2 regions of the Streptomyces azureus genome follow, and region 2 is predicted to be linked to the other one. Evidence: predicted binding sites of a transcription regulator. Region 2 holds the regulator's gene; the other holds the start of a gene.
The links. The regulator HspR, encoded in region 2, represses chaperone genes until heat shock. The targets are predictions, from matches to a motif close to TTGAGNNNNNNNNNCTCAA.
Positions count from the first base shown of each region.

Region 1 (7,883 bases), on a different contig from region 2:
TCGGGTCCTGGAGGTACTGCTGATAGATCTCGTCGACGAGCCACTCGTTGGCACCGAACGACGTGGCAGGGTTCTTCCCCGCTTGGTCGGTGTCGGTCGAGATGCTCGAGTTACTGGGGGACTGTGGCGACACGGCGGCAACCGCCCTCTTCCGCTTCACAAGATGATGGACAGCGGGAATCAAGGCTACGCCTCCCGCACCGGGTAGGTCAGGTCGGGCCCGTTCAACGTCGCGCAAGTCACATTTGAAAGCGTGTTTCGGGGCTTGAAATGGCGGGAAACAAGCGTGGTTCCGCTTAAAGAGGGAAAGGCGCAGCCGGGCCTCACGCGCCGATGGCGCGGGCCTGTGCCTGATCACACGTGTCCGTCAGCGCGGACGCCCGTGGATCTTGTGGCTCCGCTTCGAACTTTACGTCAACTTGGCAAAGATGGAAGTCCCGGAAGGGTGACAAGAATCCGGCAACCTCGCTCGGATTCAGCCACTCCGATGCGCCCGCCGTGCAGATCCACCGCCCAGCGGGCGATGGCCAGGCCGAGGCCTGTGCCGCCGTCGCTGCCCGGACCCTGCGACCGCTTGGCGTTGCCGCGGTTGAACCGCTCGAAGACGCGGTGCCACTCGGACTTCGGAATGCCGGGGCCCTCGTCCAGAACCTCCAGCTCCAGCGACTCCGGCAGCGAGCCGCGCCGCGCCTTGACCGTCACACGGCCGTGCGGCGGGCTGTGCTTGACGGCGTTGTCGATGAGGTTGGCCACGACCTGGTGGATGCGCTCCGGGTCGGCGTGCGCGGTCAACTCCGGCGGGTGGACGTCGAGGTGCAGATGGACGTCCGTACGGGTGTGACTGCCCGAGCCGGTGGCGATGCCCGCGCGCACGGAGGCGACCATGTTGGCCTCCTTGAGCACGCCGGACAGATACGGCCACACCTCGAACCGCCGCTGTTTCAGCGGTACGACGCCGTTGTCCAGGCGGGACAGGTCCAGCAGCGTCTCCACCAGCCGGCCGAGCCGCTCGGTCTGCTTCAGGGCCGTGCGCATCGTCTCCGGGTCGGCCTGTGTGACGCCGTCGACGATGTTCTCCAGCACCGCGCGCAGGCCCGCGATGGGGGTGCGCAGCTCGTGCGAGACGTTCGCCACCAACTCCTTGCGCTGGCTGTCCTGGGCCTCCAGCTCGTCGGCCATGGCGTTGATCGTCACCGCCAGATCGCCCAGCTCGTCACGGCGGTTCTCCCGCACCCGGCGGGTGTAGTCGCCCTGCGAGATGGAACGGGCCACCGCGGTCATCTCGTCCAGCGGCGCGGTGAGCGAATGGGCCACGAACTGCGTAATGAGCAGTGTGGCGATCATCGAGAAGACCGTGATGAAGCGCAGCTCCGTCTTCGTGTGCACCGCGATCACCGACAGGCCTGTGGTGATCAGCACCGAGATGACGACCAGCGCGCCCAGCTTGGTCTTGATCGAGAACGGGCTCACCCCGCCCCAGGGTTCCGGATCCCCGGGGCCTCTCCGTGCTCCCGGCCCGCCGCTCATGGCGTCGGGGTCTCCAGGGCGTAGCCCACGCCGTGCACCGTGCGGATCCGCTCGGCGCCGATCTTCCGGCGCAGTGCCTTGATGTGGCTGTCGACGGTCCGGGTGCCGGAGGCGTCCGCCCAGTCCCAGACCTCGGCGAGCAGCTGCTCGCGCGAGAGCACCGCGCGCGGGGTGTTCGCCAGGCACACGAGGAGATCGAACTCGGTGGGCGTGAGGTGAACGTCCTCACTGCGCACCCGGACCCGGCGCTGCGCGTGGTCGATCTCCAGTTCGCCGAGGCGCAGGATGCCGCTGCGCGGCGTCGCGGCGGCCAGCGCGGCCCGCTCCACGCGGCGCAGCAGCACGTGCACGCGTGCCGCCAACTCCCGCATCGAGAACGGCTTCGTCATGTAGTCGTCGGCACCGACGCCGAGCCCGACCAGCATGTCGGTCTCGTCGTCGCGCGCGGTGAGCATCAGTACCGGCACCGGCCGGGCGGCCTGCACGCGCCGGCAGACCTCCAGACCGTCGAAGCCGGGCAGCATGATGTCGAGGATCAGCAGGTCGGGCTGCCAGGCCTCGGCCGTGTCGACGGCGGCCGGACCGTCACCGGCTGTTTGCACGAGGAATCCCTCGGCTCGCAGGCGGGTCGCGATGGCGTCCACGATCGTGGCGTCGTCCTCGACGACGAGAACCCGGCGCTGTGCGCCCGGGGTAGCCGTCGCCGAACCGTTGTGGGAGGTGTGTGTCTGCTCCATCGCCCGCCCCTGGGGTGTGCTTTCCGGAATCAGTGGGGTGATCCCTCGGTCTGCGCATGGTTGCGATTGACGCTTGAATGATCGGCGTCAGGGGAGCAGCGTACGGGGAGTCAGCACACCTTTGCTATCCAGGGCTGATGCCGAGGTGCACGACGTCCGGAACGCCCCGGGCAACCGGGATCTCTTCGGTACGCACCTGTTGGAACCCGACATTCCGCAGGGTTTCTTCGAATTCCGGAGAGGGCTGGGCGGACCAGACGGCGAGCACCCCGCCGGGCCTCAACACCCGTGCGCAGCTTGCCAGTCCGGCCTCTCCATAGAGATTCCCGTTGCCCTCCGTGACGGTCCAGCGGGGTCCGTTGTCGATGTCGAGGCACAGGGCGTCGTACGTGGCGGAAGTCTCATTGACGTAGGCCACGAGATCGGCTTCGACGATTCTCGTGCGCGGATCGGCGAGGGCCTCGGCGGAGAAGGCGGAGAGCGGGCCGTCGAGATGCCATTCGACGATGGCGTGCTCGCGTTCCACGACCGTGATCCCTCCCCAGCGCGGGTCCGCCGCCGCGTGGGCGAGGGAGAAACCGACGCCGAGTCCGCCGATCAGCACGTCCGGGCGGTCCCGGCCGGCCAGGGCGTCCAGGGCCGCGTCGACCAGCCGCCGCTCCGAGCGGCCGTCGGAGGTGTCCATCAGGAAACAGCCGTTCGCGATGATCTCCAGCCGGTCGTCGTGCCGTCGCAGCACGACCTCGCCGTGCGGGCCCTCGCGACGGTCCAGCACATGGGGGATGTCGTTCGAGGTGGGCATCCGAGCATCCTGGCAGGTGGGAGGTGTCCGGCGCCAAGCATTACGGAGCGTCCCGGCGGGGGGACGCGGTGGGCTGCTGTCGGGTTGCTGTGAATCGGCTCTCGCGTGGCGCCCGTCACAGACAGGGAGCGAAGGTGCGCGAAGTGTGGGGCGTGACGGAAGGAGCGCCCGCCGTGGATCGCACCGCGCCGGCCGAGGGGACGGCCACCCCGACGCCGACGGGCGCGCCCGTACCCGACGGGTCAGGGCTGCTGGACGGGGTGCCGCGGCAGCGGGCCGGCGGCCGAGGGCCGTGTGAGGCCGCGGGCCCGGGCCTGCCGGCGCCCATTTCGGTGGAGAAGACTCGGTCCCGGCTCCGGACGCCGCGGCTCTGGCGGCTGCTCCCGACTCCCACGGGTACGCCCTTCACCTTCGGGTACGCGATCGTCCTCTCCCTGACCTCGCTGATCTCCGCGTACGCGGACCCGGCCCTGGTGCACGCCCTGCTCCAGGGTTCCAGTACGGATGTGGCGCACCTGGTGCGGACGCCGGAGCTGGTGCTGGTCGGCAGCGCACTGTGGCTCGCGGGCGGGGTGGCCTCGCCGTTCACGATCGGGTTCGTGCTCGTGCTGACCGCACTGGAACGGCGGATCGGCGGCCTGCGCACGGCCGGTGTCTTCCTGCTCGGGCACGTCCTCGCCACGCTGGCGACCGAGGTCCCGGTCGGGCTGGCGGTGCTGGCGGGGCAGCTCCCCGGAAGTTCGCTGCACCGCCTCGACTACGGCGTCAGCTTCGGCGTCGCCGCCGGCACCGGCGCCCTGGCCGGACTGCTGCCGCCCTGGCTGCGCGTGCCGCTGCTGGCCGGCTTCGGCGGGATGCTGCTCCAGGACCTGCTCGCCTTCACCGACCCGATGACCAACTGGGGGCATCTGATCGCCCTGGCCATCGGTGTCGCGACCTGGCCGGTGGTCCGGCGGTGGCAGGCGAGGGGCGCCGGTTCCCCCGGACCGGTCCGGAGCTGAAGCCGATGCCGTTCAGGTCCGCGGGCAGTGCTTCGCGCTGGTGAGCAGGGCCACCACCTCCCAGCCCAGCGCCTCGTAGAGCCCTCGCCCCGCGGGCGTACCGGCGAGGACACCGGTCCGTGCGCCCTGCTGGACGGCGGTGATCTGCAATGTCCGCATGACGAGGCTGCCGAGTCCCTTGCGGCGATGCTCGGGGGCCGTCTCGATCTGGTCGGCTACGGCCGTGGTGCCGGTCGGGGCGATCTGGCCGCGCGCCGCCAGCGAACCGTCCGGGGCGGCCACCATCACACGCGTCACTCCGCCACGCGACCAGCTGCGCAGCCGGTAGCCGTCGGGCACGTCCGGAGCGTCCGCCGGGGTCAGCGGGACCGTCATCAGGTAGCCGGGCTCGGGGTCGATCCACCAGGTGTCGTCCAGCCAGCCGGCGACCACCGACGGGTCCCCGAACGCCTTCAGCCACACCCCGGCCCCGGTCACCGCGCCGGCCACCTTGCGAACGGCCGCCTCGTCGAGGTCGTCGCCGGTCGCGCCGAACACATGCCGAGTGACGTGCCCGTTCGCCCCCACGTCGATCGTGCAGCCCCACGGCTCGGGCACGGGCGGAGCCGCCCCGCGCGACACGACCCACCCGTCCACCCACGCCTGCACGGTCCCGTCCACGTCGCCCCCTGGTAATAGGCATTCACTGGATTGAGCTATTACGTCGCTGACTCTACGGTCCCGATCGTCCCTGGTGTCACGATCGATCGCTCACAGCGAACGGCGGGTGGGGAACATCCGGGGGCTCCCGTGCATTGAGTCGGCATAGCTCAACTTGACTGCCGAAGGGGAGATCATGGCTTCGACGTGCACACCGCTCACCCTGCCCGTGCTGCCGCTCGACGACGAGGTCGTGCTGCCCGGGATGGTGGTCCCACTGGACCTGAGCGACTCCGAGGTGCGCGCGGCGGTGGAGGCCGCTCAGGCCGCCGCCAGGTCGCAGCCCGGAAAGCCCAGGGTGCTGCTGGTGCCACGCATCGACGGCACGTACGCCAACACCGGTGTCCTCGGCACCGTCGAGCAGGTGGGCCGGCTGGCCGACGGCGATCCGGGCGCGCTGATCCGCGGCCGGGGGCGGGTGAGGATCGGTGCGGGGACCACGGGGCCCGGCGCGGCCCTCTGGGTCGAGGGCACCAGCGTCGACGAATCCGTCCCGGAGCCTTCCCCAAGTTCTCAACTTCGTTCGAACAGGGGAGACCTCTATCCCGGGCACGTCGCCGAGCTGGTCAAGGAGTACAAGGCCCTCGCCACCGCCTGGCTGCGCAAGCGCGGTGCCTGGCAGGTCGTCGACCGGGTCCAGGCCATCGACGACGTCTCGGCGCTCGCCGACAACTCCGGCTACTCACCCTTCCTGACCACCGATCAGAAGGTCGAGCTGCTCGAGACCGCCGACCCGGTGGCCCGGCTGAAGCTCGCGACCCAGCAGCTGCGCGACCACCTCGCCGAGCAGGACGTGGCCGAGGCCATCGCCAAGGACGTCCAGGAAGGCGTCGACAAGCAGCAGCGCGAGTTCCTGCTGCGGCGTCAGCTGGAAGCGGTCCGCAAGGAGCTGCGCGAGCTGAACGGCGAGCAGGAGGGCGAGGAGTCCGACGACTACCGAACCCGCGTGGAGGCCGCCGACCTGCCCGAGAAGGTCCGCGAGGCCGCGCTCAAGGAGGTCGACAAGCTGGAGCGGTCCTCCGACCAGTCGCCCGAGGGCTCGTGGATCCGCACCTGGCTCGACACGGTCCTGGAGATGCCGTGGAACGAGCGCACCGAGGACGCGTACGACATCCAGGGCGCCCAGGCCGTCCTCGACGCCGAGCACTCCGGCCTGGAGGACGTGAAGGAGCGGATCACCGAGTACCTGGCGGTGCGCAAGCGGCGTACCGACCGGGGGCTGGGCGTGGTCGGCGGGCGGCGCGGCGGTGCCGTGCTCGCGCTCGTCGGGCCGCCCGGCGTCGGCAAGACCAGCCTCGGTGAGTCCGTCGCCCACGCGATGGGCCGGAAGTTCGTGCGCGTCGCCCTCGGCGGCGTCCGCGACGAGGCCGAGATCCGCGGTCACCGGCGTACGTACGTCGGTGCCCTGCCCGGCCGGATCGTCCGCGCCATCAAGGAGGCCGGGTCGATGAACCCGGTCGTGCTGCTCGACGAGATCGACAAGGTGGGCTCGGACTTCCGGGGCGACCCGGCCGCCGCCCTGCTCGAAGTGCTTGACCCGGCGCAGAACCACACCTTCCGGGACCACTACCTGGAGGTCGAGCTGGACCTGTCGGACGTGGTCTTCCTCGCGACCGCCAACGTCCTGGAGGCCATCCCGGAGGCCCTGGCCGACCGGATGGAGATCGTCCGCCTGGACGGCTACACCGAGGACGAGAAGGTCGTCATCGCGCGTGACCACCTGCTGCCGCGCCAGCTGGAGCGGGCCGGGCTCGACAAGGACGAGGTGGCCATCGACGAGGGCGCGCTGCGCAAGCTCGCCGGTGAGTACACGCGCGAGGCGGGCGTGCGCAACCTGGAGCGGTCGATCGCACGGCTGCTGCGCAAGGTCGCGGCCCAGCACGAACTGGGTGAGCGGGAGCTGCCGTTCACCGTCCGGGACGAGGACCTGCGCGACCTGATCGGACGGCCGCACCACGTGCCCGAGTCCGCCCAGGATCCGGCCGAGCGCCGGACGTCCGTGCCGGGCGTGGCGACGGGACTCGCGGTGACGGGCGCCGGCGGTGACGTGCTGTACGTCGAGGCGTCGCTGGCCGACCCGGAGACGGGCGCGGCCGGGCTGACTCTCACCGGTCAGCTGGGGGACGTGATGAAGGAGTCCGCGCAGATCGCGCTGAGCTTCCTGCGCTCCCGCGGTGCCGAGCTGGAACTGCCGGTGGGTGATCTGAAGGACCGGGGCGTGCACATCCACTTCCCGGCGGGCGCGGTCCCCAAGGACGGCCCCAGCGCCGGCGTCACGATGACCACGGCCCTCGCCTCGCTCCTGTCCGGCCGTCTGGTCCGCACGGACGTGGCGATGACCGGCGAGGTCTCGCTGACCGGCCGGGTCCTGCCGATCGGCGGTGTGAAGCAGAAGCTGCTGGCGGCCCACCGCGCCGGGGTCACCACCGTGATCATCCCCAAGCGCAACGAGCCCGACCTGGACGACGTCCCGGCGGAGGTGCTGGACAAGCTCGACGTCCACGCCGTCACCGACGTCCGCCAGGTCCTGGAGCTGGCGCTCGCGCCCGCCACCGCGGACGCGGCGCCGGAGGTTCCGGTGGCCGCGTGACGGAGGCCATCGGATGAGGGAAGGCCCGGGTCCCGTGAGGGAGGCCCGGGCCTTCACCATGTGGCGGCCCTGTGGACGCGCACCCCGTGACCTGCGGAATACTTGCCGAGCTGCGGCGATGGCCGCAGGTGGCGGAAAATGCAGGTACCGGGACAACCGAGGCAGGGCTCACGTGCACCAGGACGGCAACGACGACGGACACCGGGACGCCTCTCTGGCCGGAACCGGTGTGGATCAGCCTGCCTTCCTGGCGCTGGAGCGGGAGCTGACCGTGCTGCTGCGGCGGGCCCGGGCCAGTCAGGGCGAGATGGCCCGGGAGGTCCACCCCGACCTGGAGTCGTCCGCGTACGGCCTGCTCGTACGGCTGGACGAGTGCGGCAAGCAGCGGGCCACCGAGCTCGCCGCCTACATCGGCGTCGGCAAGGCCACGATGTCCCGCCAGCTGCGCGCCCTGGAGGAACTCGGCCTCGTCGCGCGCGAACCCGACCCCGCCGACGGCCGCGCCTGGCTCGTCGCCCTCACCCAGG
Region 1 is NZ_DF968231.1:67,289-75,171, forward strand. It holds gene AOQ53_RS09765 (multifunctional oxoglutarate decarboxylase/oxoglutarate dehydrogenase thiamine pyrophosphate-binding subunit/dihydrolipoyllysine-residue succinyltransferase subunit) at 1-133, opposite strand, end outside; gene AOQ53_RS09770 (sensor histidine kinase) at 415-1,527, opposite strand; gene AOQ53_RS09775 (response regulator transcription factor) at 1,524-2,264, opposite strand; gene AOQ53_RS09780 (spermidine synthase family protein) at 2,389-3,066, opposite strand; gene AOQ53_RS09785 (rhomboid-like protein) at 3,240-4,067, shown strand; gene AOQ53_RS09790 (GNAT family N-acetyltransferase) at 4,080-4,727, opposite strand; gene lon (endopeptidase La) at 4,903-7,356, shown strand; gene AOQ53_RS09800 (MarR family winged helix-turn-helix transcriptional regulator) at 7,529-7,883, shown strand, end outside.
Region 1: a site for HspR is predicted at 4,862-4,880, ahead of lon (endopeptidase La). Genes of this name have one in related genera too.

Region 2 (7,883 bases):
TGCCGGTACGGGCGTGGCGGCCGCGTGTGTCGTGCCGTACGCGGAGGCGGGCGTGGGGGCCGGGCTGCTCGGGGTCGTGTGGGTCGTGGGGGTGACCTTCGGGTTCCGGGGGCTCGACCACTCCGACGGGCTCGCGGGGGCGGTCGGGGCCGTCACCGCCTTCGGGGTGGCGGCCTGTGCCGCCGTCGACCTGATGGACGGGATCGCGGCGCTGATGAGCGTGCTGGCTGCCGCGCTGACCGGGTTTCTGCTGCACAACTGGCACCCCGCGCGCGTGGCGCTGGGCAGTTGCGGGTCCATGTCCGCGGGGTTCGTGATCGCCGTGGGTGCCGTGCACGTCCGCGCCGGGTTCGGCGTCGGGGAGAGCGCCGGGGTGCTGTTCGCGCTGACCGCCGTGGTGTGCGCCGACGTCGTACTGGTGCTGCTGTCACGGCGGTTGGGCGGGCGGGCCGTCCTGCGGAGCGGGCCGGATCATCTCGCGCACCGGCTGCGGCGGCTCGGCCTCACCGTGCCGGGGGTCACTCTGCTGCTGGCGACCGGGGCGGTCTCGGGTGTGCTCGTCGGGGTACTCGCGCACGCCGACCGGGTCGGGGGCGACGCCCTGTGGTGGGTGGCGGGAGTGGCTCTCGTGGCCGTGTTCGCCCTCTTCCGTGTTCCTGTATACGCAGATCGACGAACCGTATCGTCGCAGGTCAGGGCGTTATTGCGCGTAAGGAACGGATAAGACTTGAGCCCGGTCGACTCAGCTCTGTTGACCGGTGGGGAGCCGTCGTGCACACTTGAGTCCGTTCCACTCAAGTCAGCTGGAGGAATCAACCATGGCACGTGCGGTCGGCATCGACCTGGGCACGACTAACTCCGTCGTCAGCGTTCTGGAGGGCGGCGAGCCCACCGTCATCACCAACGCCGAGGGCGCCAGGACCACGCCGTCCGTCGTCGCCTTCGCCAAGAACGGTGAGGTGCTCGTCGGAGAGGTGGCCAAGCGTCAGGCGGTCACCAACGTGGACCGGACCATTCGGTCGGTCAAGCGGCACATGGGCACCGACTGGAAGATCGAGCTGGACGGGAAGCCCTTCAACCCGCAGCAGATCAGCGCCTTCGTGCTGCAGAAGCTGAAGCGGGACGCCGAGTCCTACCTGGGTGAGAAGGTGACCGACGCGGTCATCACCGTCCCGGCGTACTTCAACGACTCCGAGCGCCAGGCCACGAAGGAGGCCGGCGAGATCGCCGGTCTGAACGTGCTGCGCATCGTCAACGAGCCCACCGCGGCCGCGCTGGCGTACGGCCTCGACAAGGACGACCAGACCATCCTGGTCTTCGACCTCGGTGGCGGTACGTTCGACGTCTCGCTGCTGGAGATCGGCGACGGTGTCGTCGAGGTGAAGGCCACCAACGGTGACAACCACCTCGGTGGTGACGACTGGGACCAGCGCATCGTCGACTACCTGGTCCAGCAGTTCCAGTCCGGCCACGGCGTGGACCTGGGCAAGGACAAGATGGCCCTGCAGCGTCTGCGCGAGGCCGCCGAGAAGGCGAAGATCGAGCTGTCCTCGTCCACCGAGACCTCGATCAACCTGCCCTACATCACCGCCTCCGCCGAGGGCCCCCTGCACCTCGACGAGAAGCTCACCCGCGCCCAGTTCCAGCAGCTGACCGCGGACCTCCTGGAGCGCTGCAAGACGCCGTTCCACAACGTCATCAAGGACGCCGGCATCTCCATCAGCGAGATCGACCACGTCGTCCTGGTCGGCGGCTCGACCCGCATGCCCGCCGTCGCCGAGCTCGTCAAGGAGCTGACCGGCGGCAAGGACGCCAACAAGGGCGTCAACCCGGACGAGGTCGTCGCCATCGGCGCCGCCCTGCAGGCCGGTGTCCTCAAGGGCGAGGTCAAGGACGTCCTGCTCCTCGACGTCACCCCGCTGTCCCTCGGTATCGAGACCAAGGGCGGCATCATGACCAAGCTCATCGAGCGCAACACCACGATCCCGACCAAGCGGTCCGAGATCTTCACGACGGCCGAGGACAACCAGCCCTCCGTGCAGATCCAGGTCTACCAGGGCGAGCGCGAGATCGCGGCGTACAACAAGAAGCTCGGGATGTTCGAGCTGACCGGTCTGCCCCCGGCGCCGCGCGGCGTCCCGCAGATCGAGGTCTCCTTCGACATCGACGCCAACGGCATCATGCACGTGACCGCGAAGGACCTGGGCACGGGCAAGGAGCAGAAGATGACCGTCACCGGCGGCTCCTCGCTGCCGAAGGACGAGGTCGACCGCATGCGCCAGGAGGCCGAGCAGTACGCGGAGGAGGACCACAAGCGCCGCGAGGCCGCCGAGGCCCGCAACCAGGGCGAGCAGCTCGTCTACCAGACCGAGAAGTTCCTCAAGGACAACGAGGACAAGGTCCCCGGCGAGATCAAGACCGAGGTCGAGGAAGCCGTCGGTGAGCTGAAGGAGAAGCTCAAGGGCGAGGACACGGCCGAGATCCGCACCGCCACGGAGAAGGTCGCGGCCGTCTCGCAGAAGCTCGGCCAGGCCATGTACGCCGACGCGGGCGCCGCGCAGGCCGCCGACGGCCCCTCCGCCGGAGCCGGCGCGGGTGCCGGTGCCGGTGACGCCAAGGCCGACGACGACGTGGTCGACGCCGAGATCGTGGACGACGAGCGGAAGGACGGTGCCGCGTGACGGAGGAGACCCCGGGCTTCGACGAGCAGCAGCCCGACGTCCCTTCCGGCGCCACCTCCGACGACGCCGAGCCGAAGGCCGCCGACTCCCCCTCGACGGAGGAGGGGGCGGCCCCGGCCGGGGACACGGGCCAGGACGTGGCTCTGGTGGCCCAGCTGGACCAGGCACGCACGGCGCTGAGCGAGCGCACGGCGGACCTCCAGCGCCTCCAGGCCGAGTTCCAGAACTACCGCCGCCGGGTCGAGCGTGACCGGATCGCGGTCAAGGAGATCGCCATCGCGAACCTCCTGACCGAGCTCCTGCCCGTGCTCGACGACATCGGCCGCGCGCGTGAACACGGCGAACTGGTCGGCGGCTTCAAGTCCGTCGCCGAGTCGCTGGAGAGCACGGCGGCCAAGATGGGCCTCCAGCAGTTCGGCAAGGAGGGCGAGCCCTTCGACCCGACGATCCACGAAGCCCTGATGCACAGCTACGCACCGGACGTCACCGAGACGACGTGCGTGGCGATTCTGCAGCCCGGGTACCGGATCGGCGAGCGCACCATCCGCCCCGCGCGGGTGGCGGTGGCCGAGCCCCAGCCGGGGGCGCAGACGGTCAAGGCGGACGAGACCGCCGAAGCCGACGACAAGGAGAGCGGTGGCCCGGAAGAGGGCTGACGTCATAGCGGACGAAGGGAAGGAGGGGCGTCGAGGATGAGCACCAAGGACTTCATCGAGAAGGACTACTACAAGGTCCTCGGCGTCCCCAAGGACGCCACCGAGGCCGAGATCAAGAAGGCGTACCGGAAGCTCGCCCGCGAGTACCACCCGGACGCCAACAAGGGCAACGTCAAGGCGGAGGAGCGCTTCAAGGAGATCTCCGAGGCCAATGACATCCTCGGCGACCCCAAGAAGCGCAAGGAGTACGACGAGGCACGCGCCCTCTTCGGCAACGGCGGCTTCCGCCCCGGGCCCGGCGCGGGCGGCGGCTCCTTCAACTTCGACCTGGGCGACCTCTTCGGAGGCGCCCCGGGCGGCCAGGGAGCCGGCGGTTTCGGCGGTGGACTCGGTGACGTCTTCGGGGGCCTGTTCAACCGTGGCGGCGCGGGCGCGGGGACGCGCACGCATCCGCGGCGCGGCCAGGACATCGAGTCCGAGGTCACGCTGAGCTTCACGGAGGCGATCGAGGGCGCGACCGTCCCGCTGCGGATGTCCTCGCAGTCGCCCTGCAAGGCCTGTTCGGGCACCGGCGACAAGAACGGCACACCGCGGGTGTGCCCGACCTGCGTCGGCACCGGGCAGGTCGCCCGGGGCAGCGGCGGTGGCTTCTCCCTCACCGACCCCTGCCCGGACTGCAAGGGCCGCGGCCTGATCGCGGAGAACGCCTGCGAGGTCTGCAAGGGCAGCGGCCGGGCCAAGTCCTCGCGGACCATGCAGGTGCGCATCCCCGCGGGCGTCAGCGACGGCCAGCGGATCCGGCTGCGCGGCAAGGGAGCACCGGGCGAGCGCGGCGGCCCGGCGGGCGATCTCTACGTGGTGGTGCACGTCGACTCCCACCCGGTCTTCGGCCGCAAGGACGACAACCTCACCGTCAGTGTCCCGGTGACCTTCGCCGAGGCGGCCCTCGGCGGCGAGGTCCGGGTGCCGACGCTGGGCGGCCCGCCCGTCACGCTGAAGCTGCCGCCGGGCACGCCCAACGGCCGCACCATGCGCGCCCGGGGCAAGGGCGCGGTCCGCAAGGACGGCACCCGCGGCGACCTTCTGGTCACCGTCGAGGTGAGTGTCCCGAAGGACCTGACGGGGAAGGCTCGTGACGCGCTCGAGGCGTATCGCGAGGCGACCGCGGGTGAGGATCCGCGGGCGGAGCTGTTCCAGGCCGCGAAGGGAGCATGAGTCAGATGGACGGTCGTCGACGCAACCCGTATGAACTGACCGAGGAGACCCCGGTCTACGTCATCTCGGTGGCGGCCCAGCTGTCCGGCCTGCATCCGCAGACCCTGCGCCAGTACGACCGTCTGGGCCTGGTGTCCCCCGACCGCACCGCCGGGCGGGGCCGGCGCTACTCGGCCCGCGACATCGAACAGCTCCGTCAGGTGCAGCAGTTGTCGCAGGACGAGGGCATCAACCTGGCGGGCATCAAGCGCATCATCGAACTGGAGAACCAGGTCGCCGCGCTCCAGGCCCGGGTGGCCGAGCTGGAGGACGCGCTGGACGGCGCGGCGGCGGCCATGCGCCAGCGCGAGGCGGCGGTGCACGCGTCGTACCGCCGTGACCTGGTGCCGTACCAGGAGGTCCAGCAGACCAGCGCGCTGGTGGTGTGGCGGCCGAAGCGGCAGCAGCAGTCGGACTGACGCGCGTACGCCTGCGAAAGGGGCCGGGAGGAGACTCCCGGCCCCTTTCGTATGTCTTGGGGCGTTTTCGCTGGGCCTTCTGTGGATGACTGGATGGTGCAAGTCACTTGGAAGTGATTCCGCAGGGTCTTCACAACTGCTGCGGAGCGTGGTGTTGTCATCTCGTTAAGTGGTTCCGCTTGACGCTGGGGGCGCGTCCGCGTTGGCTTTTCAGTCACATGGGCCAAAAGTGTGCCCACGTCCGAATCACACGCGAAGTGAGCTCCCGCATGCGTCGTCGTATCTCCATATCCGTGGCCGCGGCCACGATGTCCGCCACGCTCGCCGGCTGCGGCGTGCTCAACGCGACCGGGAGCAGTGACGACGCGAGCCCGACGAAGGGCAACGACATCACGGTGGGCCTGCTGCTCCCGGAGAAGGCGAACACGCGGTACGAGAACTTCGACTACCCCATCATCAAGACGAAGGTCGAGTCCCTCACCAACGACCGGGGCCGCGTCGAGTACGCCAACGCCGAGGCGAGCGCCGACAAGCAGGCCGACCAGTTGCAGCAGATGATCGACGACCGGGTCGACGTGATCCTGCTGGACGCCGTCGACGCGCACGCCATCGCCGACGGAGTGAAGAAGGCCAAGGACGCCGGCATCCCGGTCATCGCCTACGACCGGCTCGCCGAGGGCCCGATCGACGCGTACATCTCCTTCGACAACGAACTGGTCGGCGAGGTCCAGGGGCGCACCCTGCTGGAGGCCATCGGCGAGAACGCGAGCCTCTCCGACAAGATCGTCATGATGAACGGCTCGTCGACGGACCCGAACGCCAAGCAGTTCAAGGCCGGTGCGATGTCCGAGCTGAACGGCAAGGTGACGATCGCCCGGTCCTTCGACACCAAGGACTGGAAGCCGGAGAACGCGCAGGCCAACATGGCCGAGGCGATCGAGAAGATCGGCAAGGACAACATCGACGCGGTGTACTCCGCCAACGACGGCATGGCCGGCGGCATCGTCAAGGCGCTGGAGGCCGCGGGCGTGACCGACCTGCCGCCGATCACCGGCCAGGACGCGGAGCTCCCGGCGGTGCAGCGGATCATCGCCGGCGAGCAGTACATGAGCGTGTACAAGTCGTACCCGCAGGAGGCCGAGAACGCCGCGGAGATGGCCGTGGCCAAGGTCCAGGGCCGCGACATCCAGTTCGCCGCGCTGACCCGCGACAGGGTCGACAGCCCCACCCACAAGGGCATCCCCGCCCAGCTCGTGCCGGTGGTCGCCCTGACGAAGTCCAACATCAAGGACACGGTCGTCGCCGACGACGTCTACAAGCTTTCGGACATCTGCACGGCGAAGTACAAGGCGGCTTGCGAGGCGATCGGGCTGAAGTAGTCACGCCGCTCGTCGTCTTCCGCTCCTAGTGCCCCGGCAGGCAACGTTCGCCCCGTCGCGACGCCCGGCACGCCCCCTCGCCGCACCGGGAGCACGCACCGGACGCCGCTCCTTGACGGGCAAACGTTGCCTGCCGGGGCACTAGGAGTTCTCCGCCTCACCCCCGGAGGGGCCCGGCCGGCACCGGAGTGATCCGGCTGGCATCCGGCTGGATTCGGTCACGCCCCGGCCATTTGCTGCAACGTGCGAGCTGAGGCGCGGACATACCGGCGTGTGGCGGCGGTTTCCGGCTAGGGCGGCGCGGGGAGCCGTGTTGCGGACCAGGTCCCGTCCGCGCATAGTTGCGCTGCGGAAGACGGCGAAACCGGGGGTGGGATCGGCGATGGCCGGGCACGGGGCGGAGGAGCATCCACACGGTGCCGACCGACTGTGCGAGGCCGGGGATCGCGTGTATTCCCGGGCCGTACGGCGGGGCCGTGTGCCGCGCCGGGACGCGGATCCGGTGCCCTGTCTGCTGGAACTCGCCCTGCTGCACCCGGACCCCGACGACATGGACTGGCTGGTGCCCACCTCCCCGCAGGAGGTCATGACCCGGCTGCTGCGCGGGATGTACGACGAGGTCAGCGCGAGTCAGCGGCGGGTGGGTTCGGCCGTGGCGGCGTTCGAGTGGTACGCCGGGCTGGGGCGTCAGCCGCAGCCGGCCCCGTGGGCGAGCGAGGGCTCGGCGATCCGGGTGCTGGACGGCCTCGCCCGGATCCAGGCCGCGATGGACGAGGCGACCCAGGCGTGCACGACCGAGGTGCTCACGGTGCAGCCCGGTGGCATCCGGCGCGAGGCGGAACTCTCCGAGGGGCTGCACCGGGCGCTGACGCTGCGCGGCCGTGGCGTGCGGATGCGGGACCTGTACACGCATGTCGCCCGGCACGGGCAGGGGCTGCTGAACTATCTGGAGCTGATGGGCGACGCGGTCGAGGCGCGCACGCTGGACGAGGTGATCGACCGGCTGATCCTCTTCGATCGGACGGTGGCCTTCATCCCCGCCAACACCGACCGCACGATGGCCCTGGAGCTGCGCCACCCGGCGCTCATCGAGTATCTGGTCACCGTCTTCGAGCGGCTCTGGCGCCTCGCCATCCCGCTGACCGCCCCGCTGCCAGACACCGGCATCGAGGGCATCTCCCACCGCGAGCAGTCCATCGCGGCGCTGCTGGCGGAGGGACACCAGGACGCGGTGATCGCGGAACGGCTGGGGATAAGCGTGCGGACGTGCCGGGCGCACATCGCCCGGCTGTCGGAGACGCTGGGGGCGGCGAGTCGTACGCAGCTGGGTGTGCGGATCGCCCAGGTGGGCCTGGACGGTCCCCCGCGGCCGCCTGTCTCCCCGACCCTCAGCGTTCCTGGTCGAGAATCCCGGACTGCCCGATGAGATAGCCCAGTTGTGCCCTGCTCTGACTGCCCAGCGTCGCCGCGAGCTTGGCGATGTGGACGCGGGCG
Region 2 is NZ_DF968187.1:65,829-73,711, forward strand. It holds gene AOQ53_RS00980 (MraY family glycosyltransferase) at 1-724, shown strand, start outside; gene dnaK (molecular chaperone DnaK) at 819-2,681, shown strand; gene grpE (nucleotide exchange factor GrpE) at 2,678-3,337, shown strand; gene dnaJ (molecular chaperone DnaJ) at 3,374-4,552, shown strand; gene AOQ53_RS01000 (heat shock protein transcriptional repressor HspR) at 4,558-5,010, shown strand; gene AOQ53_RS01005 (sugar ABC transporter substrate-binding protein) at 5,280-6,389, shown strand; gene AOQ53_RS01010 (helix-turn-helix transcriptional regulator) at 6,772-7,815, shown strand; gene AOQ53_RS01015 (helix-turn-helix transcriptional regulator) at 7,778-7,883, opposite strand, start outside.